One region of the Micromonospora luteifusca genome, then DNA from elsewhere that is predicted to be linked to it. Evidence: riboswitches for the same ligand, from Rfam matches in the RefSeq annotation. Region 1 holds a riboswitch; the other holds the start of a gene.

Region 1 (7,787 bases):
CGCCGCAGCCCGTGCGTCCTTCAGCACGCCCGGCAGCCTAGGCCGCGCCCCGATCGACCTGAGCACGACGGCTCGGGACGGGCGGCGTCGCAGCAGCTCATGGGGCGTAGACCAGGTCCATCGTGTCGGTGTGCCCCGACCAACGCAGGTCGAGGTGCCAGCAACCGGCCTGCGGCATGTCGATGATCGACGGACCTGGACCGCCGGCGACCTCCCGGGTCACCCTGGTGTCGGTGCCGTCCAGTGTCGCGGTGATCACCAGGGTCGCCGGCGACGTCGGGTCGGGTGAAGTCGTGGAGGCTTGGGCCACCCACAGGATCTTGTTGTTCGACCCGTCCTTCCGGTCCAGCCTCAGCGGGTGGGCGAACAGCACCGCCACGATGTCACCTTTGGCGCCGAACACGTGCGGTACCCGGGCGTCCCCGTGGAAACCGGCGTCCGCCCAGTCGGGCAGCGACCCCGTCTCGACCCGCGAACCGCAACCCGCCGTGGCGCTCGCCGTGGTGGCGGTGGCGCCGGTCGGCGCGGCCGGCCCGCCGCTGGCGCTGGCGCTGGTCGGCGTGGCCGACCCGCCGCTGGCCGTGGTCGTGCACCCCGCCAGCAGGACCACCGACGACGCCAGCATCAACCTGCCCCATGCACCCATCTCGCCCCTCCCGGTACGCGGGCCGCGACCCCGGTCTGGAGCAGGCCGGGCGTCGACGACTCGTCGTACCTTCACGACACCGGCCGGGCCCGCCCGGTTCCCTAGCGCAGCGACCGGGCGATCTCGATCGCCTCAGCCTTGGAGAGGGCGCCCTCAAGCCGGTAGCTCACGTCGTCGTCCTCCCAGATCAGGGTGGAGGCGGCCAGCCGGGCGGTCTCTTCGCGGACCTGCCCGGCCCGGTCCACGTACGACAGCACGTGCGGGCGGTCGACCCACACGGCGAAGTCCCCGTTGACCTGGACCCAGTCCACCCCGGGCGGGGTGGCCTCCTTGTGGAAGGCCAGATTGAGGCCGCCGTCGAACGCGTCGACGCGCAGCGCACCCCCGTCGTAGAGCAGCGTCGCGACCCGGTAGCTGCCCGTGGGGTCGGGGTCGGCGACCAGCACCCGCTCGGGCGGACCCAGCTTCGCCGGTAGGCGGATCGGGAACCGTACCGACCGTTGGGCCTCGTCCAGGGCGATGGACCGCTGGCTGGGCAAGGGCGACGGACTGTCGCCGGGCAGCGTCCGGGCGGGCGTGGTGGCGATGCTGACACCGGCGAAGCGCAGCAGCCCTGTGACAGCGTCGGCGACGGCCGCACGGGTCGGCGGCACCACCGCCACGACGGCCGCGACGAGCGCCGCCGCGGCGAGCCGACGCCACCGGTGTGCCGGCCTGCTGAGCCGTACGCGCACGCCTGCGGTCACGTCGGGCGGGTCGGGTGTCTCCAGCCAGGTGGACAGGTCGCGCAGTTCCCGTTCGAGGTCACCCATACCGGACCTCCTCGTGGTCGAGCAGGCCGCGAAGCTTCGTCAGGGCCCGAGACGTACGCGACTTCACCGTGCCGCGGGGCCAGCCCAGCGCCGCCACCGTCTCCTCCTCGGTGAGATCGAGGAAGAACCGGCAGACGATCACCTCGCGATCGCGTACCGGCAGTTGACGCAGGGCCTCGACCAGCGCGGTGCGGCGCTCCCCGGCGAGAACCGCGCTGACCGCCCCGTCCTCGGCGATCTCCGACGTCGGGTTCGCCGCGGCGGCCCGCAGGACGAGCCCGTCGCGCCGGCCACGGGAGCGGTGCAGGTTGCGGGTCTCGTTGGCGACGATCGCGAGCAGCCAGGACCGGAACGACGACTCGCCCCGATAACGGGACAGCTTGCGGTACGCCTTCACGAACGCCTCCTGGGTGACGTCCTCGGAGTCCGAGCCCGCGCCGAGCAGCACCGCCGTCCGGTACGCGGACGCGGTGTGCCGGGCGACCAGGAGGTCGTACGCCTCCAGGTCACCTGCCCGAGCGCGGGTGACGAGTGCGTCGTCGTCCAGGGCGAACCTCCGTTCCGGTCACAACCCATGACACCGCTCACGCGCTGCCGGTTCCAACTCCGGGTTCTCGAAAAGTGGCTCAGCTGTCTCCCACCCGGCGTGCAGCGTATTGCCAGGAATCGGTGCTGCACTGGAGGGCGTCGAGGAGAGGGGCTGGTCATGAGCTGGTTCAACCGCCGGTCACGGGGTGCCGAGGCGACCCCGACGAAGCTGGACCGCGAGGCGACCCGCGACGATCTCGCCGCGCTGGAGTCGTTCGTCGCCTCTCGGCGGGGGGTGGAGTTCTACCTGGAGCCGGAGACGACCGCGACGGACACCACCGTGGTGGCGATCGCCCACGACGGCGAGTGGATCCGTCGCCGTACCGGCACGCCACGCGCGGCGGGGGCCATCGCCCGCAAGCACGCGGTGCCGCTGTACGAGGCGGCCCGCACCGGCTACCCGGAACGGATGCGGACCTGGAGCCGAGCCCACCCGGAACGCCACGCCCGCTGAGCCCCGCGGCAGCGGATCATGGCGAGCGGCGCAGTCGCCCGTTCCGTCAGGATGCCCGGCTAGACCGGGGATGTTCCTGCACGCCCATCGGGTTCCGCACGTGCGAGTGATCGCTGAACACCTCCGCGTCTACGGCATCAGCTTCAAGGGAGTCACACAGACAGTCGGCTCCCTCCGCAGGGTCACGCCGCCACCGGCCAATCAGCTCGTCGTCTCGTGCATCAGGCAACCCCGCGCGCCGATATTTCCGCAGGTCAATGTGGTGAGCATGGCGGGGCGGTGCCGGGGTCTGCGTTGACCGGCGGCGCGAGGGTGTGGCAGCATTCGCGGCCTGACGGCAGTGAAGGAAGTCGGTGCGAATCCGACGCGGTCCCGCCACTGTCACCGGGGAGCGATCCCCCCTCGTGAGTCACGGCCGTGTGTCTGCGGTTGGAAGGCCGGGGGAAGAGCGTCGATCCGGAAGCCAGGATACTTCGGCCGTCGGGACGTACCCCAGGGCGTGGACACCCGAGGAGGACCCGATGACGCAGGGCGTCTCATTCATCGACCGATATCGTCGTGGCTCGTGCGGCTGCCGTGCCGTCGCCACGATCGGCAGCATCGTCGGCCCACCGGCTCCCGGGCGCGATCTCTCCGCTCACCGCTGAGTCCGTACCGCACCGCCCGTCGTCTCCGGCCCTGCGCCGCTGACCAGGCCGAACCCTGCGCCCATCCCTCATGCCGGGTCGCTCCCGCGAGCGCCTCGACGTCACTGTCCGGAGCCTGCCGTGCGCATCCTGTTGCTCTCCACCGCCGACACCGACCTGCTGGCCGCCCGCGCCAGCGGTGCCGACTACCGGCTGGCCAACCCCGCCCGGGTCGCCGCCGACGAGGTGCCCGCCCTGCTCGACGGGGTCGCCCTCGTCGTCGTACGCCTCCTTGGCGGTCGGCAGGCGTGGCCGGACGGCCTCGCCACCGTGCTCGACAGCGGCATCCCGACGGCCGTGCTCGGCGGCGAGGCACTACCCGACGCGGAGCTGATGGCCATCTCCACCGTGCCGTCCGGGGTCGTCACCCAGGCGCTGGCGTACCTGGTCGAGGGTGGCCCGGACAACCTCGGGCAAATGGCCCGGTTCCTGTCCGACACGGTGCTGCTCACCGGCGAGGGGTTCGCCCCACCCGCACCGACTCCGGCGTACGGCGTGCACCGCGAGTACCCCACCAATCCGGAACAGCCCACCGTGGGGATCGTCTTCTACCGGGCGCACGCGTTGGCCGGCAACACCGATTTCGTCGACGTGCTGGCCGAGGCGGTGCGGACGGCCGGCGGCAACCCGCTGCCGATCTTCTGCGGCTCGCTGCGCGGGCTGACCGCGACCGCCGGTCCGCTCGGGCTCTTCGCCCGCTGCGACGCGCTGCTGGTCACCGTGCTCGCGGCCGGCGGCGCGGTCGCCGCGGACGCCTCCGGAGGCGGCGACGAGGACGCCTGGGACGTCGGCGCACTGGCCGCCCTGGAGGTGCCGATCATCCAGGCGCTCTGCCTGACCAGCACCCGTGAGCAGTGGGCCGGCAGCGACGCCGGACTGTCCCCGTTGGACGCGGCGATGCAGGTGGCCATCCCCGAGTTCGACGGCCGGATCATCACCGTGCCGTTCTCGTTCAAGCAGATCGACCCGGACGGCCTCTCGGTCTACGCCGCCGACCCCGAGCGGGCCGCCCGGGTCGCCGGCATCGCGGTGCGCCACGCCCGGCTGCGGTACCTGCCGAACCACGACAAGCGGGTCGCCGTGGTGCTCAGTTCGTACCCCACCAAGCACTCCCGGGTCGGCAACGCCGTCGGGCTGGACACCCCGGTCTCGGCGGTCCGGTTGTTCGCCGCGCTGGCCGAGGACGGCTATGACCTGGGCGCCGCGCCGCCGCCCACCGACGGGGACGCGTTGATCCACGCGCTGATCGCCGCCGGTGGTCACGACGTGGAATGGCTCACCCCGGAACAGTTGGCCGGCGCCGAGGCCCGGATTGCGGGGCAGACCTACCGACGCTGGTTCGACCAGGTCCCGGCCGAGCTGCGCGAGCGGATGCGCGAACACTGGGGTGAGCCGCCCGGCGAGCTCTACACCGAGGGCGGCGACATCGTGCTCGCCGGGCTGCGTTTCGGCAACGTGGTGCTGCTGATCCAGCCGCCACGCGGTTTCGGGGAGAACCCGATCGCCATCTACCACGACCCGGACCTGCCGCCCAGCCACCACTACCTGGCCGCGTACCGCTGGTTGGCCGCGCCCGTCGCCGACGGCGGCTTCGGCGCGGACGCCGTGGTGCACCTGGGCAAGCACGGCACCCTGGAGTGGCTGCCCGGCAAGGGCCTCGGCCTGGCCGCCGACTGCGCACCCGACGCCGTCCTCGGCGACCTGCCGCTGGTCTACCCGTTCATCGTCAACGACCCCGGCGAGGGCACCCAGGCCAAACGGCGGGCACACGCCGTGGTGATCGACCACCTGGTGCCGCCGATGGCGCGCGCCGAAACCTACGGCGACCTGGCCAAGCTGGAGCAACTGCTCGACGAGTACGCCACCGTGCAGGCGCTCGACCCGGCCAAGGTGCCCACCGTGCGGGCGCAGATCTGGGACCTGGTGCGTGCCGCCGAACTGCACCACGACCTGCACGCCGAGGCGATGCCCCACGCCGACGACTTCGACGACTTCGTGCTGCACCTCGACGGGTACCTCTGCGAGGTCAAGGACGTGCAGATCCGCGACGGTCTGCACATTCTCGCCGACGCGCCCACCGGTGAGCCGCGGGTCAACCTGGTCCTCGCGGTGCTGCGCGCGCCACAGGTCTGGGGCGGCGCCCGTGCCCTGCCCGGTCTGCGCCAGGCCCTCGCCGGCGCGTACTCCCTCGACGAGCAGGCGTTGCTCGCGTCACCGGGACAACGACTGGCGTTGCCCACCGCGTTGACCGACGTGGTGGACGGTCCGGCCGGCACCGCCGCCGACGCCGTCGACCTGATCGAGGCACTCGCCCGGCGGTTGGTCCTCGGCATGGAGACGCTCGGCTGGAACACCGACGCCGTCGACACGGTGGTCGAGGAGGTGACCGGCCAGCGGGTCCCGGACGTCGCCGCGGTGCTGCACTTCGCCGCCACCGAGCTGGTGCCCCGACTGGACCGGACCACCGACGAGTTGACCCACACCCTCGGCGCGCTCGACGGCCGGTTCGTGCCACCCGGCCCGTCCGGCTCACCCACCCGTGGCCTGGTCAATGTGCTGCCCACCGGCCGTAACTTCTACTCCGTCGACCCGAAGGCCATTCCCAGCCGCAACGCCTGGGACGTCGGAGTGGCCCTCGCCGACTCCCTGCTGGCCCGGCACCTCGCCGACACCGGCGCGTACCCCCGCTCGGTGGGGTTGACCGTGTGGGGCACGAGTGCCATGCGGACCCAGGGCGACGACATCGCCGAGGTGCTCGCGCTGTTGGGCTGCCGTCCCGTCTGGGACGACCGGTCCCGGCGGGTCACCGGCATCGAGGTGGTGTCGACCGCCGAGCTGGGCCGGCCCCGCGTCGACGTCACCGTGCGCATCTCCGGGTTCTTCCGCGACGCGTTCCCGCACGTCGTGGCGCTGCTCGACGACGCCGTCCGGCGGGTCGCCGCCCTGGACGAACCGGACGAGGAGAACTACCTGCGGGCGCATGTCGCCGCCGACCTCGCCGAGCACGGCGACGAGCGACGGGCCACCGCGCGGATCTTCGGGTCGAAGCCCGGAGCGTACGGCGCGGGCCTGCTGCCCCTGATCGACGCCCGGACCTGGCGCAGCGACGCCGACCTGGCCGAGGTGTACGCGGTGTGGGGCGGCTACGCCTACGGCCAGGGCCTGGACGGGCGGGAGGCACGCGCCGACATGGAACGCTCCTTCGCCCGGATCGCCGTGGCGGTGAAGAACCAGGACACCCGCGAGCACGACATCGTCGACTCCGACGACTACTTCCAGTACCACGGCGGGATGGTGGCGATGGTCCGTCACCTCACCGGCACCTCGCCACAGGCGTACGTGGGTGACTCGGCGATGCCGCACGACGTGCGTACCCGCACCCTGGGCGAGGAGACCCGGCGGGTGTTCCGCGCCCGGGTGGTCAACCCGAAGTGGATCGCCGCGATGCGCCGGCACGGCTACAAGGGCGCGTTCGAGCTGGCCGCCACCGTGGACTACCTGTTCGGCTACGACGCCACCGCGGGCGTAGTCGACGACTGGATGTACGAGCACCTGGCCGCCGCGTACCTATTCGACGAGACGACCCGGGAGTTCCTGGAGCAGTCCAACCCGTGGGCGCTGCGTGGCATCACCGAGCGGCTGTTGGAGGCCGCCGACCGGGGGCTGTGGGCCAAACCCGAGCCGGCCACCCTGGACCGGCTGCGCGACACGTACCTGGCCAGTGAGGGCGACCTGGAGGACCGGGCGTGAGCGCGAGGAGTGAGCCGGGTTTGCGAGCCCCGCAGTCGCGATCCAAGGAGGCAGCGTGAGCGCGAGGAGTGAGCCGGGTTTGCGAGCCCCGCAGTCGCGATCCAAGGAGGCACAGTGACCACGTATCCGTTCAGTGCCGTGCTCGGCATGGCCGACATGCGACTGGCGTTGCTGCTCAACGCGGTCTCCCCGGCGATCGGCGGGGTGTTGGTGCGTGGCGAGAAGGGGACTGCCAAGTCCACTGCGGTGCGGGCTCTCGCCGCGTTGCTGCCTCCGGTCCGTCGGGTCGCCGGCTGCCGTTTTGGTTGTGACCCGGCCGATCCCGACCCGGCCTGCCCGGATGGCCCGCACCCGGTCGGTGCCGCTGCCGAGACTCACCCCGCCCGGCTGGTGGAGTTGCCGGTCGGTGCCGCCGAGGACCGGGTGGTCGGCTCACTGGATCTGGAGAAGGCCCTCGGCGAGGGTGTCCGCGCCTTCGAGCCGGGTCTGCTCGCCGCCGCGCATCGGGGTGTCCTCTATGTCGACGAGGTCAACCTGTTGCACGACCACCTCGTCGACCTGCTACTCGATGCGGCGGCGATGGGCCGCAGCCACGTCGAGCGGGAAGGCGTCTCGGTCAGCCATGCCGCCCGGTTCCTGCTGGTGGGCACGATGAACCCGGAGGAGGGGGAGTTGCGCCCGCAGTTGCTCGACCGGTTCGGGCTCACCGTCGAGGTGGGCGCCAGCCGTGACCCGGAGGTCCGGGTCGAGGTGGTCCGTCGCCGGCTCGCCGCCGATGCCGACCCGGCCGGCTTTGCCGCCCGTTGGGCCGACGCCGACGCGGAGGTCGCCCGCCAGGTGGCCGCCGCACG
Region 2 (7,787 bases), 6.4 Mb from region 1:
CAGCAGGCCGTCGCCGCCGGTGTCGACGACCTCCCGCCCGAGCCCGTCGAGCTGCACCTGCCCCACCGGCACCACTGAGGGGCGTTCCTCACCCTGCTCGCGGTGCGGGTAGTCGTAACTGCCACCGCCCACCCTGGCTGGTGAGCCGGATGATCGCCAATGGCTCCACGTCCAACTGCCGGTACGTCGCGATCGGCAGGTCGAGGGCGTGGACCACCGCGATCCGGATCACCAGCGGGTGGGCGACGGCGACGATCCGCTGGCCGCGTGTGCGTTGCCCGTCCAGCCAACGACCGACCCGGTCCCGCACCGTCGCGACGGATTCGCCTCCGTGCGGGGCCGAGTCCGGTATGGACATCCACTCATGCAGCGCCTGCGGCTGCTCGACGGCGATCTCCTCGAACGACCGTCCGGTCCAGTCGCCGTAGTCACAGTCGGCCAATGCCGCTTCGATGGTGGGCAGCAGACCGAAGGCGTCGGCGGTCTGTGTGGCGGCCGCCTCCGGACCGGACAGGCAGGCATCGTCGACACGCAGGTGCCCGCGCCGGCCCGATTCGGTGCGGGCCTGGGCGAGGGCGGCACGCAGGCCGCCCTCGTCCAAGCCGTCGTCCGCCCCACCGAACCGAGCCCGGCGCAGGGCGGTGGTGTGACCGTGGGCGACCAGCCGGAGGCTGGTGGGGATCACGTGCCCGGCAGCGCGGCGGCGGCCCGGCGACGCCGGTCGTGGTGCATCAGCGCCGCGAACAGCAGGCCGATCCCGGTCCAGAGCACCACCTGGGTGCCGAGCGAGGCCAGCCGGAAGTCCCACAGCAGAGTCGCGGGGAAGTCGTCCGGGACCTCCTGGAAGGAGGGCATCACCACGTAGGCCACCACGGTGACCAGCAGGAACCCGGCAGCGGCCGCAGCGGCGCGTTGCCACGTCGGCGCCGCGTCGCCGACCGCCCGATAGCCCAGCGACCCGCTCCACACCGCCACCAGACCGAGCACCACCATCAGCAGATAGGTGACGGTGCGCTGGTTGAAGGTGGCCGGGTCGCCGACGGCCGGAGGGTTCGCCGGATATTTCAGGAACGGCACGATCACTGCGCCGAGCAGTGCCGCGCCGGCCAGCAGCAGACCCGCCCGGCCGTCGTCGTCGTAGATCCGTCGCCGACGGGACAGCAGGGCGTACGCCGTGGCCAGCAGGCCACCCATCGCGGCGCCGAACAGGCCGGTGGCCAGGAACAGGCCGCCGCGCTGACCCGTCCGGCTGACCAGGGCGTCCTCATGATCGTGCCCACCGGCCGCGGGCTCGGCGTGCGCCGCCGCCTCCTCGATGGCGATGGCCGCCTCGACGTGCGGCTCACCGGCGACGTAGGCGAACGCCCCGGCGAGCAGGCCGGCGATCAGACCGGCGAGCAGCCCACGGACGAGGACGGTGACGAACGGGGGAGCGGTGGTGGCTGTCAGTGGCACGGAACGCCCAGCAGATGCCGGCCGTCGTGCATCAGCTCGTGCAGGTACATGCCGCTGCGCGAGACGGCTCCCTGATCGAAGGCGACGAGGTAGGCCAGCAGGCTGAGCACCGCAACGGTCGCCAGGACCGTCCACAACAGACGCGCACTGGCAGCGGGGTGCACCAACGGCTGGCTGGACGTGGAAGTAGACATGGAACACGAACCTCCCCGGGGATGACGCGTCCCCATCGCAAGGCTGCGGACGACCGAGCGTCCTGGCTCGCGGTCCCCGTGGTGAGACTGAGGAACCGCTTACAGTGGCGCGACCGCGCCGGATTCACACCGGCTTCCCTCGCGTCGCCGCAGATAGTGGGTCGACGGTATCGGTGCCGCCGCAGTCGGTCAACCCGGCCCCGCCAGCCGAACGGGCCGACGAGAGGGTAGCCATGGGGGTGGATGTCAAAGATATGATGCTTGATTGGTCGTGGCGCGCCGCCTGCGACCCGCGAGCGCCCTGTTACCGCTAACATGGTCAAACTGCCGGATGGGTCCGAAGCACCGGGCCGACCCGGACGTCTGACCAATGACTGGGCGGGGTGTGGGTGTACGTGAGCGCGCTGGGACGTGTCCGATGACGACCAACGAAACCCCGTCGGGACCGGGCATCGTGGACGCGCACCACCACCTCTGGGTCCGGGCACGGCACCCGCAGCCCTGGATCGATCCGCACACCATGGCCGTGATCGACGACGACTTCACTCCGGTCGACCTGGCCCCGGCAGCCCGGGCCGTCGGGGTCACCCAGACCGTCGTCGTGCAGTCCGTCGCCGCCCGGACGGAGACGCCCGAACTGCTGGGCATCGCGGCCGACGACCCCCTCATCGCCGGAGTCGTCGGCTGGGTCGACCTCACCGCGGACGACGTCGACCATCGCCTCGACCGGCTCCGGGCCGCACGGGGTGGAGACCGGCTGGTCGGGATCCGGCACCTCGTCCAATCCGAACCTGACCCGGCGTACCTCGACCGCCCGGAGGTCCGGCGGGGCATCGCCGCGGTCGGCGCCGCTGGCCTCGCCTTCGACCTGCTGGTGCGCGACCACCAACTGCCGGCGGCCACCCGGCTCGTCCGCGATCTGCCCCAGATGCGGTTCGTCCTGGACCACCTCGGCAAACCGTCGCTCGGGCGTGCCGGCCTCGGCGACTGGCCCCGTGACCTGCGTACGCTCGCCGCCGAGCCCAACACGACGGCGAAGCTCTCCGGCCTGGTGACCGAAGTGGACGGCCCGTCCTGGACGACGGCGGATGTGCGGCCCGCCGTCGAGCACGCGCTCGACGTGTTTGGCCCGGACCGGTTGATGTTCGGCTCGGACTGGCCGGTGTGTCTGCTCGCCACCTCGTACACCCGCTGGGTCGAGGCCCTCACCGACCTGCTGGACCCGCTCCGCGACGACGAGCGTGCGGCGATCTGGCGACAGACGGCCCGTCGGGCCTACCGGCTGGAGACGTCGTGAGGCCGCAGCGGCTCGCGGCCTGACGGGCCGAAAGCCCCTCCCCGCCTGGGCATGGTGATCGATCGGTCGCAGGTTGTGCCAGTTTGATCAGACGTATGCCCGTGGTGGCCTGGGCATCGCTGACAAAACATGTCGGCAAGACCTTGGCAACATATGTAGATGCGTGGCAAGGTAACGCCTGATCGAGGGAAACATCCGACCTATCTCTACGGGCGGTGCCCGGGCATGCGAGGTCCGACGATGAGTACGGTCGAGGCAGCCGCCGGCTCGCAGCGCGGCGAACTCAGCGATTGGTTCCGGGAACGGATCTCCCACGCCGTCTCCGAGCTGACCGCCGCGACCGCGCTCGTGGTCCTGTTCATCGCGTTGACCCTCGCCAGTCCCTACTTCCTGACCGCGGACAACCTCTTCAACATCGGGGCGCAGACCGCGGTGATCGCCATCATCGCCACGGCGCAGACGATGGTCATCATCACGAAGGGCATCGACCTGTCCGTGGGGTCGATCGCCGCGCTGGCCGGCGTCGCGGGCGCGATGGTCGTCCGCGACCTCGGCTTCTCGCTCTGGGCGGCGACGATCGTGGCGATCGGCGTCGGCGCGCTGGCCGGGCTGCTGAACGGGCTGCTGGTGACCGTGGCCCGGATTCCGCCGTTCATTGCGACGCTGGGAACGATGTCCGTGGGCCGCGGTCTCGTCTTCATCGTCAGCGGAGCGGTCGGCGTCTACGGTTTGCCCCGATCCTTCCAGCTGCTCGGCAACGGGGAGATCCTCGGCATCCCGTTCGCCGTGGTGATCACCGTCCTGGTCGCCGTCGGGGTTGCCTTCCTGCTCTCCCAGACGCGCTTTGGCCAGTACACCTACGCGATGGGCTCCAACCTGGAGGCGGCCCGCCGCTCCGGCATCGGGGTGCGGCGCCACCTGACCGGGGTGTACGTGCTGGCGGGTGTGCTGGTCGGGTTGGGCGGCATGATCGCCGCGTCCCGGGTCAACTCCGGCCAGCCGAACTATGGGATCTCGCTGGAGCTCGATGTGATCGCCGCCGCGGTCATCGGTGGAGCCAGCCTCTTCGGGGGCCAGGGCCGGATCGTCGGGACCATCATCGGCGCGTTCCTCATCGCCCTGGTGCGCAACGGCGCCGTCCTGCTCGACATCAGCATCCACTACCAGCAGGTGATCGTCGGCCTGATCATCTGGGCCGCCGTCTACTTCGACCAGTACCGCCGACGGCGGCTGGAAGCACGGGGTTGACATGCCATTCCGAGAGTCCGAACGAGGAAGGACACGCATCATGGCGCACACCACCACCAGCCGACGGACGCGACGGCCCATCCTGCGCGCACAGGCCATGTTGGCCGTAGCCGCGGCGACCGCTCTTCTCAGCGCCTGCGGCGGAGTCGACGTCCGCGACGGAGGCGATGGCGCGACCAAGGACGCGAGTGGCCCGTTGAAGCTCGCCGTCGTCCCGAAGGCCGTCGGGGCCGACTACTGGAACACGGTGAAGGCCGGGGCGGAGTGTGCCGCGCAGCGCGCCGGCGACGTCACCGTCCAGTGGGACGGGGTGACCACCGAAACCGATGTCGAGGGCCAGGTCAACCTGATCCAGAACTTCGTCACCAAGAAGGTCGACGGCATCGTCTACGCGGCGACCGACTCCCGCGCGTTGGCACCGGCGACCGACCAGGCGATCGGCGCCAACATCCCGGTCGCGATGATCGACTCCGGCACCAGCCCGCAGCCGTCGAGCGTGCCCCTCTTCGCCACCGACAACCGTGCGTCGGCCACCGAGGCGGCGAAGATGCTCGCCACCGAACTCGGCCCCGGCAACCACGAGGTGGCACTTGTCGAGTTCCAGCCCGGATCGCAGACCAACACCGAGCGGGTCGACGGCTTCAAGGCCGGCCTCGCCCAGTTCCCCAACCTGAAGCTGGTCGGCCAGCAGCCCAGCCGCAGTGACGTCAACGAGGCACGACGCGTCACCGAGAACATCCTCACGGCCAACCCCAACCTCGCCGGCATCTTCGCGGCCAACGAGCCGAGTGTGCTCGGCGCCGCGCAGGCCATCCAGGCGGCGAACAAGTCGGGCAAGGTGGTCATCATCGGCTGGGACGCCGCCCCGGACGAGATCGCCGGCGTGCGTAGCGGCCAGATCTCGGCGCTGGTCGTGCAGAACCCGTTCAAGATGGGCTACTTCGGCGTCGACAAGATGGTCAAGCACCTGCGGGACAAGGCGCCGCTGGCGTCGGCGGACACCGGCGTCACGTTCGTCACCAAGGAGAACATCGACTCCGCGGAGATCAAGGCGGTGCTCGAACCGAGTTGCGCCAACCCCCCGGTGCAGTGATGGGCACGACCCCGACGGCCACCGCCGACAGCGAACGGCAGCCGACCGCCGACGAACCGCCGGTCCTCGAAGCTCGTGGCATCGTCAAGCGGTTCGGGCACGTCGAGGCGCTGCGCGGTGCCGACTTCACGGTCCACCGGGGTGAGGTCGTCGCGCTGATCGGCGACAACGGCGCCGGAAAGAGCACCCTGATCAAGACGCTGTCCGGCGTGCACCCGCCCGACGAGGGCGAGATCCGGGTGGGCGGTCGTCCCGTCCAGTTCTCCACCCCACTGGACGCACGGCGCGCAGGGGTGGAGACCGTCTACCAGGATCTCGCCGTCGCCGACGACCTCAGCGTGGCCGCCAACCTGTACCTCGGGCGGGAGATCCTGCGCTCCGGGCCGCTCGGCCGGCTGGGGCTGCTCGACAAGCGCGCCATGCGGCAGGGTGCCGCCGCGGCCCTCGACGAACTGGGTGTCCGGATCCCCCGGGTCACCACCCCGATCGCGATGTTGTCCGGTGGGCAGCGGCAGTGCGTCGCGGTGGCCCGCGCCATCATCTGGGCCACCAGCGTGGTCATCCTGGACGAGCCCACCGCGGCGCTCGGCGTGGTCCAGACCCAGCGGGTGCTCGACGTCGTCCGGCGTGCCCGCGACGCCGGCATGTCGGTGGTGCTGGTGAGCCACAACATGCCTCAGGTGCTCGAGATCGCCGACCGGGTCGAGGTGCTGCGTCTCGGCCGGCGGGCCGCCCGGCTGAGCGCGGACGAGGTCACCACCGACGATCTGGTCGCGGCGATGACCGGGAGCATCAGCGCGGAACGCGACGAGCGCTGACGGCGGCTCAGAACCGAGCGGGCTCGGCGTTCGTGTCACCGTCGTCGGGCAGCCCGTGCAACGACTCCTCCACCCCGATCAGGTGGTTGGCCATCCGGATGCGGGCCCGCTCCGGGTCGCGTGCCAGGAGAGCCTGCAGGATTGCGACATGTTCGTCATGAGTACGCCGGTCCGCGCCCTCCTCGTGCAGGCTCCGCCAGAGCCGCCCGCGTAGAGTGCGCCCGGCGAAGGCCTCGATCAGACCGACGAGCACCGGATTCTCGGCGTGCACGGCGATGATCCGGTGGAACGCGATGTCGATCTCCATGATCCGCTCGTGGTCCTGCGGTGACCGACCGGCGATCCGGGCCGCCTCGTCGAGCAGTTCTCCCGCCTGGGCGAGAGCCTCGTCGGTGATCCTGGTCGCCGCCAACCGGGCGGCCTCGCACTCCAGCAGCCGCCGGACGGTGTGGATGTGCCGTGGGTCGCCCTGGCCCTGGAAGTCCACCACGAAGCCCATCGGGGCCAGCAGTTGCGGCGCGTCGAGGTTGGTGATGTAGGTGCCGTCACCCTGGCGGATGTTGACGATGCCGAGGATCGACAGGGCGGACATCCCCTCACGCAGCGATCCCCGGGAGACGCCGAGCGACTCGGCGAGGTCCTTCTCGATGGGCAGCCGGTCCCCGGGCTTGAACCTTCCTTCGAGGATCATCCGCTTGATGCCGTTCACCACCTCGTCGGTGCGCGACATGACACCTCCTAGCGGCCGGCGGGGGTGGCCGTTCCACCCGCGATCACGTACGGCTCCGGAGATGACACGGTAGTCGGCTGTGCCGCAGCCCAGTAGGGGCCGTCGGGAAAGCGGTAGAGCGCGACCGACTGGGGACGCATCCGCGTGGAGTAGCCGGGCTGGCTGGGCAGGACGTAACCGCTGCCCGAACCGGCGTCGCGGACGATGCACGGGTCGGTGAAGTGCTCGTGCAGGTGGTCGACGAACTCGGTGACACGGTCGGTGAGATCTCCCGAGATCGAGACGTAGTCGAGCACCGAGACGTGTTGCACCATCTCGCACAGCCCGACACCGCCGGCGTGTGGGCAGACGGGGACGTCGAACTTCGCGGCGAGGAGCAGCACGGCGACGATCTCGTTGATGCTGGCCAGCCTGCCGGTGTCCAGTTGGCAGAAGTCGATGGCCCCGGCCTGGAACAGCTGCTTGAACATCACCCGGTTGTGGCAGTGTTCGCCGGTGGCGACTCCGATGGGAGCGACGGCGCGGCGGACGGCCGCATGGCCCAGGATGTCGTCGGGGCTGGTCGGCTCCTCGATCCACAGTGGCTCGAACTGGGCGAGGGCCTTCACCCACTCGATGGCCTGTCCGACGTCCCACACCTGGTTGGCGTCGATCATCAGGTTGCGGTGTGGGCCGAGGATCTCGCGGGCGATCCCGCACCGGCGGATGTCGTCGTCGAGGTTGGCGCCCACCTTGAGCTTGACGTAGCCGTAGCCGCTGTCCACCGCCTCCTGACACAGCCGGCGCAGCTTGTCGTCGCCGTAGCCGAGCCAGCCGGCGGAGGTGGTGTAGGCGGGGTAGCCGGTCCGGTCGAGCTCGGCGAGACGATCGGCCTTCGTGCTCTCCTTGGCGCGCAGGATGGCCAGTGCCTCGTCCCGGGTCAGCGCGTCGGACAGGTAGCGCAGGTCCGCGA

The links. A riboswitch is a leader RNA that binds a small molecule or an ion and turns the genes downstream of it on or off. The one in region 1 is predicted to bind cobalamin.
Region 2: it holds a riboswitch for cobalamin, as region 1 does, so the genes downstream of both, JOD64_RS28955 (CbtB domain-containing protein) here and cobN (cobaltochelatase subunit CobN) in region 1, are expected to answer to the same signal.

What each region holds. Positions count from the first base shown of each region.
Region 1 covers NZ_JAFBBP010000001.1:8,957-16,743, reverse strand. Annotated here, with positions in the region: gene JOD64_RS00070 (hypothetical protein) at 1-27, opposite strand, end outside; gene JOD64_RS00065 (hypothetical protein) at 98-646, opposite strand; gene JOD64_RS00060 (hypothetical protein) at 748-1,458, opposite strand; gene JOD64_RS00055 (RNA polymerase sigma factor) at 1,451-1,945, opposite strand; gene JOD64_RS00050 (hypothetical protein) at 2,165-2,500, shown strand; cobalamin riboswitch at 2,819-2,996, shown strand; gene cobN (cobaltochelatase subunit CobN) at 3,268-6,936, shown strand; partial or broken gene JOD64_RS00040 (putative cobaltochelatase) at 6,992-7,787, shown strand, end outside.
Region 2 covers NZ_JAFBBP010000001.1:6,432,779-6,440,565, forward strand. Annotated here, with positions in the region: gene JOD64_RS28940 (MFS transporter) at 1-78, shown strand, start outside; gene JOD64_RS28945 (histidine phosphatase family protein) at 89-685, opposite strand; gene JOD64_RS28950 (CbtA family protein) at 682-1,455, opposite strand; gene JOD64_RS28955 (CbtB domain-containing protein) at 1,446-1,649, opposite strand; cobalamin riboswitch at 1,684-1,830, opposite strand; gene JOD64_RS28960 (amidohydrolase family protein) at 2,068-2,946, shown strand; gene JOD64_RS28965 (ABC transporter permease) at 3,187-4,194, shown strand; gene JOD64_RS28970 (ABC transporter substrate-binding protein) at 4,235-5,287, shown strand; gene JOD64_RS28975 (ATP-binding cassette domain-containing protein) at 5,287-6,105, shown strand; gene JOD64_RS28980 (FadR/GntR family transcriptional regulator) at 6,113-6,835, opposite strand; gene JOD64_RS28985 (enolase C-terminal domain-like protein) at 6,844-7,787, opposite strand, start outside.